One region of the Pantoea sp. X-Soil-ISGK-355 genome, then DNA from elsewhere that is predicted to be linked to it. Evidence: predicted binding sites of a transcription regulator. Region 1 holds the regulator's gene; the other holds the start of a gene.
The links. Region 1 encodes LexA, which represses DNA repair genes until DNA is damaged. Its sites were predicted from a motif close to TNCTGTATGTACATACAGNA; they were not measured.

Region 1 (4,213 bases):
ACGCGCCCAGACGACGGAAAATCGGGCCGGCTGGCCAGAAGTTGAGATTGATACCGGCAGCAATGTGTGGCGGCACCAGGCCCTGATGATAGAGCACATAGGAGAGCAGCAGATAATCCATGTGGCTGCGATGGCACGGCACATAGACAATCTCGTGGCCATCCTGCGCCAGCTGACGAACTTTTTCGCCGCCATTGACGTTGATGCCCTGATAGAGACGACTCCAGAGCCAGCCCATCACGCGGTCGGTGACGCGAATCGCTTCATAAGAGAAGTTGGCGGCAATTTCTTCCATCATCTCAACGGCATTCTGCTGCGCTTTCTCATGGGAGATTTTTTTGCTGCGTGCTTCATCTTCGACGGCTTTTTCAATCGCTTTGGATTGCAGCAGACGGTTGAACAGATCCTGACGCGCCGGTAAACGCGGGCCAATCGCCGCCAGCCGCTGACGGGCAAAATGGATGCGCGCCACGCGAGCCAGCTTCTGGGCGATCGACTTATCCGTACCGTGCTCCGTGGCCATACGGCGCAGTGAGACGGTCGGCGAGAAGCGAACAAAGCTGTCGCGTCCGTGCCAGATCACCGCAAAGAACTTCTGTACACCGTTCAGCACACGCAGGTGTGGCGTGGCTTCGCCCTGGACTTCACGTCCTGGTGCGCGGCCAAACATTACCGTGACCGGCAGCATCTGGATATCGAGCTTAGGATTATTGCGATGCAGATCGAGGTAATCGTGAAAGATTTTCACCGATTCGACGCTGGGCACAAAGTAGGGGAATACGCGCGGGCCATCGTGGATAAATACGTGGCGCGGCAGCAGTGAACCATCAATCTCCAGCGGAGAGAGCGGATCAGGCAGATGATGCCGCAGACACTGCGCGCGTAAAGTCAGTAAGTCGGCCTTCGAATCGTAAGGCAAAACATACATAATAGGTCGGGTCGGATCCAGACCATGTTCAGACACGGGATCGGCCGGAATGGCCTTACTTTTTACCAAAAACGACAGTGGTAAATTAAGCAATTTGTAATAGAGTTTACGCCAACCTGACATAGACAACATGAAGCCTCTTGTTAGCAAAGCGCCGCAAGCATACCAGAAAGTGCAGCGAAGATCTGTGGTGGTGCCAATTGCACGCAGCCCAGACATTGACGTCAATCCGATAAAAGGGTTCCCACATCATGGCAAATAATGCCACCGGACTTATCAGAATAATTAAAGCCGCAGGTTACTCCTGGCAGGGACTGCGTGCCGCCTGGCAACATGAAGCGGCGTTTCGTCAGGAAGCCCTGGCTGCGCTGGTCGCCATTATTATCGCCTGCTGGCTGGATGTCGATGTGGTCTCACGCATCCTGATGATTGGGTCGGTGGTGCTGGTGGTCATTGTCGAAATCCTTAATAGCGCCATTGAATCCGTGGTCGACCGCATCGGTCAGGAGCATCATCCGCTGGCGGGCCGGGCCAAAGATATGGGATCTGCGGCAGTACTGATCAGCATCTTACTGGCACTCTTTGTCTGGATCGCGCTGCTCTGGACACATTTGCGATAAGCGTTCCATATCGCGCCGGAAGCCGCGTTTTGCCTGACAATCGGTTTCCATTTCGCCAATACCTGTATATACTCACAGCGACTGTATAAACAACCAGGGGGCGGGATGAAAGCATTAACCAGCAGGCAGCAGCAGGTCTATGACCTGATTCGCGACCATATTTCTTCAACAGGCATGCCGCCTACGCGCGCAGAGATTGCTGCACAACTGGGCTTCCGCTCACCGAATGCGGCAGAAGAGCACCTGAAAGCGCTGGCGCGTAAAGGCGTCATTGAGATCGTTTCCGGTGCATCGCGCGGCATTCGCCTGCTAATGGAAGAAGAAGCCTCAGAAGGCATACCGTTGATTGGCCGGGTTGCTGCCGGTGAGCCAATCATGGCGCAGGAACATATCGAAACCCACTATAAAGTGGATCCGGGCCTGTTTAAGCCCTCTGCCGACTTCCTGCTGCGCGTCAGCGGAATGTCGATGAAAGATATCGGGATTATGGATGGCGACCTGCTCGCGGTACATAAAACCCAGGATGTGCGCAATGGCCAGGTTGTCGTTGCCCGCATTGATGATGAAGTCACCGTTAAGCGCTGGAAAAAGCAGGGTGCTATCGTGCATCTGCTGCCTGAAAACAGCGATTTCGACCCGATTGTTGTCGATACCCGTGCACAGTCCCTGACCATTGAAGGTCTGGCGGTTGGCGTGGTGCGTAACGGCGAGTGGCTCTGATTCTGAGGGCTGCGTGCATTCGCTTTCTCTGATGCTATTCTGTCTGCCCTAATTTTGTCGCTGCCTGTTTTGCGCAGCGACACTGAGCACGGAACGGCGAATGCGCTTTCTCACGGCAACGGATAAAAATCTCTGGCGGCTTGCGCTGCCGATGATCCTTTCAAATATCACCGTTCCCTTACTGGGCGTGGTCGATACTGCAGTTATTGGTCATCTCGACAGCCCTGTCTATCTTGGCGGGGTTGCGGTCGGGACCACTGTGACCAGTTTCCTCTTTATGCTGCTGCTTTTTCTTCGAATGAGTACGACTGGCCTGACGGCGCAGGCGTTTGGTGCCGGTGATAAAATGGCGCTGGCACGTGCGCTGACCCAGCCGCTGATGATTGCGCTGCTGGCAGGTGTACTGTTCATCGCTTTACGTTATCCGATTATTCAGCTGGCGACCCATCTGGTTGGCGGTAATCCCGCGGTACTGGAACAGGCGGCGCTGTTTATTCAGATTCGCTGGCTCAGTGCACCCGCCACGCTGGCAAACCTGGTCATTCTGGGCTGGCTGCTGGGCGTGCAGTATGCGCGCGCGCCAGTGATCCTGCTGGTGGTAGGCAATCTGGTTAACATCGGGCTCGATCTCTGGCTGGTGATGGGACTGCACTGGGGTGTCGCGGGGGCGGCAACCGCCACGGCGCTGGCGGAGTACATCACGCTGGGTGTCGGCGGTATCATGGTCTGGCGAGTCCTGAAGCTGCGCGGTATTACGTTAAGCCTGCTGAAGCAGAGCTGGCGCGGTGACAGCGGCCGGCTGCTGCGGCTGAACCGGGACATCATGCTGCGCTCATTGATGCTGCAACTCTGTTTCGCCTCGCTGACCGTGCTGGGCGCGCGGCTGGGCCCGGATGTGGTGGCGGTTAACGCGGTATTGCTGATGTTCATTACGTTCACGGCCTATGCGCTGGATGGCTTTGCCTACGCAGTTGAAGCTTTTGCCGGCGAGGCCCATGGTGCAAAAGATGGCGGCAAACTGCTGCGTGTCTGGCACTCTGCCTGTCGGCAGGCGGTGGTGGTAGCGCTGTTCTTTTCCCTGACCTATGCCATTGCTGGCCCGCAGATTGTTACCCTGTTGACCTCTCTTCCTTCGCTGCAACAAAGTGCTGACCGCTATCTGGTCTGGCAGATCGTTATGCCGCTGATCGGCGTCTGGTGTTATCTGCTGGATGGGATGTTCATCGGCGCAACACGCGGACGTGAGATGCGTAACAGCATGGTGGTGGCAGCAGCAGGCTACTTTCTGATGCTGCTCAGCGTACCGGCGCTGGGTAATCACGGACTGTGGCTGGCGGTAACGGTTTTCCTGGCGCTGCGCGGCCTGTCGCTGTGGCTCATCTGGCGTAAGCACTGGCGTCAGAACAGCTGGTTTGATGCCTGAGTCAGTCGTGGCTGCACGCAAGCCGATACAGATTATTCTGTATTATTCCACGGTTAATAAATTGGCTACTATAATTAACTCTATGCAGCGCAGTTAACCAGCGCTTTATATCGTTATTTTGTTAAGTAACAAGATAATCATTAAACCCCGAGGATTGGAGGTCTGCCATGAATAAAGATGAAGCCAGCGGCAACTGGAAGCAGTTCAAAGGCAAAATGAAAGAGAAATGGGGCAAGCTGACCGATGACGACATGCAGGTTATCGAAGGTAAACGCGATCAGCTGGTCGGCAAAATCCAGGAACGTTATGGCTATGCGAAAGATGAAGCAGAGCGTGAAGTAACCGACTGGGAAGGTCAGAACAAAGATCACCGCTGGTAATCTGATACCAGGCTGATAATCAGCTAAAAGCTTTCCGGCGCGCCCGCCCCGGAACGGCACAGGGACGGAACAGCACAAGGATGTGCAGATTACCCGCGTTTGCCCCGCTTTTTACCCTCATCCTGATGGTCATGCTCGCAGC
Region 2 (4,213 bases), 1.5 Mb from region 1:
GCGCGCCATGACGCTGGTGGATCAGACGCGGCCACTGCTGCCGGGCGTGGAAACGGCACTGCAACTGTGCCGGGAACATGGGCTGAAAATCGGCCTGGCCTCCGCATCGCCGCTAAAGATGCTGGAACAGGTGCTGGAAACCTTCAATCTGCGCCCTTATTTTGATGTGCTGTCTTCAGCAGAAGCGCTGCCCTACAGCAAGCCCCATCCGCAGGTCTATCTCAACGCCGCCGCCAGCCTTGCGATCGATCCGCTCAACTGCGTCACGCTGGAAGATTCGTTTAATGGCATGATCGCGACCAAAGCGGCCCGCATGCGGTCGATTGTGGTACCCGCCGCTGAACACCGTGACGATCCGCGCTGGGCGCTGGCGGATGTCCGGCTGGACAATCTGACACAGCTTAGCCTGCAGCATCTGCAGGGATAATAAACAGCCCGCGCATAGCGGGCTTTTTTTTGCCCACTGCGCCTGCCAGTTGATCTACCCCGCAAAAAATAAAACAACGTTTCATTTTTATTGAATTCCCCTCCCGCTCTGCCTAAGATGCCCGAAGCGTCCCCATTCGGGGCATGAATAACCTGACCTGCAGAGAGGCCTGAGATGGACATTCGCCAAAGCATTCACAGCGATCACGCTAAACAACTCGACACTGACGCGCTGCGCCGCGAGTTTCTGATTGAAACGATTTTTTCCGCTGACAATTACACCCTGACCTACAGCCACATCGACCGCATCATCATTGGCGGCGTGATGCCGGTTAATAAGCCAGTCATTATCGGTGATGAGATGGGAAAACAGCTGGGCGTCAGTTACTTTCTTGAACGCCGCGAGCTTGGCATGATCAACATTGGCGGCCCGGGTCTGGTCGAGGTTGACGGTAAAGCCTGGGAGATCGGTCACGAAGAGGCGCTTTACATCGGCAAAGGTGCGCGCAACCTGCAGTTCCGCAGCCTGAACCCTGCACAGCCGGCCAAATTCTATTACAACAGTGCGCCAGCACACAGCACCTTCCCGGACAAGAAAATCACGCTGCAGGACGCAGCAACCGCGACGCTGGGTGATGCCGCGACCTCCAATCGCCGCACCATTAACAAATTTATCGTGCCGGATGTGTTGCCCACCTGCCAGCTCACCATGGGCTTAACCAGACTGGATGAAGGCAGCCTGTGGAACACCATGCCCTGCCACACCCACGAACGCCGCATGGAAGTCTATTTCTACTTCGATATGAGCGAAGAGTGCGCCGTCTTCCACATGATGGGGCAACCGCAGCAAACCCGCCATCTGCTGGTACACAACGAGCAGGCGGTGATCTCACCCAGCTGGTCAATTCACGCCGGTGTCGGCACCCAGCGTTACACCTTTATCTGGGGCATGGTGGGTGAGAATCAGGTCTTTGATGACATGGACCACGTCAAAATCAGTGAACTGCGCTGAGCAGAGGAGAAATACCATGGTACTGAGTACGTTTAACCTGGAAGGTAAAGTCGCGCTGGTGACCGGCTGTAATACCGGTTTAGGGCAAGGTATGGCGCTGGGCCTGGCCCAGGCGGGTTGTGATATCGTCGGCGTTAACCGTGATGGCCCGGATGATACCCACAGTAAAGTGGAGGCGCTGGGTCGCCGGTTCTGGCCGGTGCAGGCCGATCTGATGCAGACCAGCGTGGTGGCCTCAGTGGTTGAACAGGCGCTGGCCGCTGCCGGTAAAATTGACATTCTGGTCAACAATGCCGGCATTATCCGCCGTGAGGACGCACTGAATTTCAGCGAGCAGGACTGGGATGACGTGATGAATCTTAACAGCAAGAGCCTGTTTTTCCTGTCGCAGCAGGTTGCCCGTCAGTTTATCGCGCAGGGTAATGGCGGCAAGATCATCAATATCGCCTCCATGCTCTCCTTCCAGGGCGGTATCCGGGTGCCCTCTTATACGGCGTCGAAAAGTGCCGTGATGGGTCTGACCCGTCTGATGGCGAACGAGTGGGCAAAACATGGCATTAACGTCAATGCCATCGCTCCCGGTTACATGGCCACCAACAATACGGAACAGCTTCGCAATGATGAGTCGCGTAGTGAAGAGATTCTGGGGCGTATTCCGGCAGGCCGCTGGGGCGTGCCTGATGACATGATGGGGCCGGTAGTTTTCCTGGCCTCTTCCGCATCTGACTACGTGAATGGCTATACCCTGGCGGTAGATGGCGGCTGGCTGGCACGTTAATCTTTCTGGCAGAACGGGCGGGCAGTGTTTCATCGCTGTCCGCCTTGTTAAAAATATTCATGCTTCGTTACAGCGTCACATGTTCTCATTTACTGGATAAATCCCTATACTGGATGCATCGACAGCTTTCTTTGCAACCAGGTTCTATCATGACGGGCGAAGGCCACATTATTTTTGCCATTGCCAGCGCTATCTTTGCGAAGCGTGCTGAGCTGACACCCGTACTGGCGCAGGCCGACTGGTGGCATCTTGTTCCCTCAGCCCTGCTGACATGTCTGTTGCCCGATATCGACCACCCCAAATCTTTGCTGGGACAGCGACTACGCTGGCTTTCTCATCCTATTGCGCGCGCGTTCGGTCATCGGGGCTTTACCCATAGCCTGCTGGCGGTGGCCGCCGGTTTATGGCTTTTTCAGATAAACCTGCCCCAGTCGTCGCCAATACCGGCAGACGTACTACAGGGTCTGACGCTGGGCTACCTCAGTCATATTGTGGCCGATATGCTGACACCCGCCGGTGTTCCGCTGCTATGGCCCTGCCGCTGGCGCTTCCGCCTGCCGATTCTGCGCAGTCAGAAAGGAAACCAGCTTGAGCGGGCATTGTGTCTGGGACTGGTCGGCTATGCGCTGTGGTTCCCGGTCGGCATGCCATATTTTGGTGCAAACGGCTGGCCGGCTCAGCTGTTTGATACGCTACAAAATGGCGTCAGTCGATTAATTTCCAGTCATACTGCGCAATAAATCCGCACAAAACACCATTAAGTTATAAACCATGCCATTTGGATATAAGGCACCCTCTGCACCTGCTGTTACCATTCCTGCTGTCTTAATTCGTGATTAACATTATGCGGCTTTCCCGGGTGGGAAAGCCGCATTACTCTGGAGTTTCAGCATGGACCTTCCTCTTACGCTTAATATCGTGGCCTTTGTGGTGCTGCTGGTATTACTCTCCCGCTTCAGCCGTCAGAACTGGAGCCTGTCGAAAAAAGTGCTGACCGGTCTGGTGATCGGCGTGCTGTTCGGCCTGGTTTTGCAGTTGATCTACGGCGAAAACAGCGCAGTGGTAAAAGAGTCTATCAGCTGGTTTAACATCATCGGTAATGGCTATGTCCAGTTGCTGCAGATGGTGGTGATGCCGCTGGTGTTCGTTTCAATTCTGAGCGCGGTTGCCCGTCTGCATAATGCCTCGTCACTGGGGAAAATCAGCGTACTGACCATTGGTGTACTGCTGTTTACCACCGCAATTTCGGCGCTGGTTGGCGTGTTCGTGACCGGCCTGTTTGGTCTGAGCGCGGAAGGTCTGGTACAGGGTGTGCAGGAAACCGCGCGTCTGAGTGCGATCCAGAGCAACTATGTCGGCAAGGTCTCTGACCTGAGCGTGCCACAGCTGGTGCTCTCCTTTATCCCGAAAAACCCGTTTGCCGATCTGACCGGCGCCAGTCCAACCTCCATTATCAGCGTCGTCATCTTTGCCGCCTTCCTGGGTGTCGCTGCCCTGCAGTTGCTGAAAGATGATGAAGTGAAAGGTCAGCGCGTGCTGGTCGCAATTGATACGCTGCAGTCGTGGGTTATGAAGCTGGTTCGTCTGGTAATGAAGCTGACCCCCTACGGTGTGCTGGCGCTGATGACCAAAGTGGTTGCCGGTTCTAACCTGCAGGACATCATCAAGCTGGGCAGCTTTGTGGTCGCCTCTTACCTGGGTCTGGCCATCATGTTTGGTGTTCACGCCCTGCTGCTGTCGGTGAATGGCATCAACCCGCTGCGCTTCTTCCGTAAAGTGTGGCCGGTGATCACCTTCGCCTTCACCAGCCGCTCCAGCGCAGCGAGCATTCCACTGAGCGTAGAGACGCAGACCCGTCGTCTGGGCGTACCTGATTCGATTGCCAGCTTCGCGGCCTCCTTTGGTGCCACAATTGGACAGAATGGCTGTGCCGGCCTCTATCCAACCATGCTGGCCGTGATGGTTGCGCCAACGGTTGGAATCAACCCGTTTGATCC

Region 2: the regulator LexA is predicted to act here: its motif matches at 2,324-2,343, upstream of AC6I8J_RS08210 (metal-dependent hydrolase).

Annotation. Positions count from the first base shown of each region.
Region 1 covers NZ_AP035971.1:320,210-324,422, forward strand. Annotated here, with positions in the region: gene plsB (glycerol-3-phosphate 1-O-acyltransferase PlsB) at 1-1,051, opposite strand, end outside; gene AC6I8J_RS01370 (diacylglycerol kinase) at 1,180-1,548, shown strand; gene lexA (transcriptional repressor LexA) at 1,654-2,268, shown strand; gene dinF (MATE family efflux transporter DinF) at 2,369-3,691, shown strand; gene AC6I8J_RS01385 (CsbD family protein) at 3,859-4,071, shown strand; gene zur (zinc uptake transcriptional repressor Zur) at 4,161-4,213, opposite strand, start outside.
Region 2 covers NZ_AP035971.1:1,786,417-1,790,629, reverse strand. Annotated here, with positions in the region: gene hxpB (hexitol phosphatase HxpB) at 1-427, shown strand, start outside; gene kduI (5-dehydro-4-deoxy-D-glucuronate isomerase) at 602-1,438, shown strand; gene kduD (2-dehydro-3-deoxy-D-gluconate 5-dehydrogenase KduD) at 1,455-2,216, shown strand; gene AC6I8J_RS08210 (metal-dependent hydrolase) at 2,366-2,956, shown strand; gene AC6I8J_RS08205 (L-cystine transporter) at 3,108-4,213, shown strand, end outside.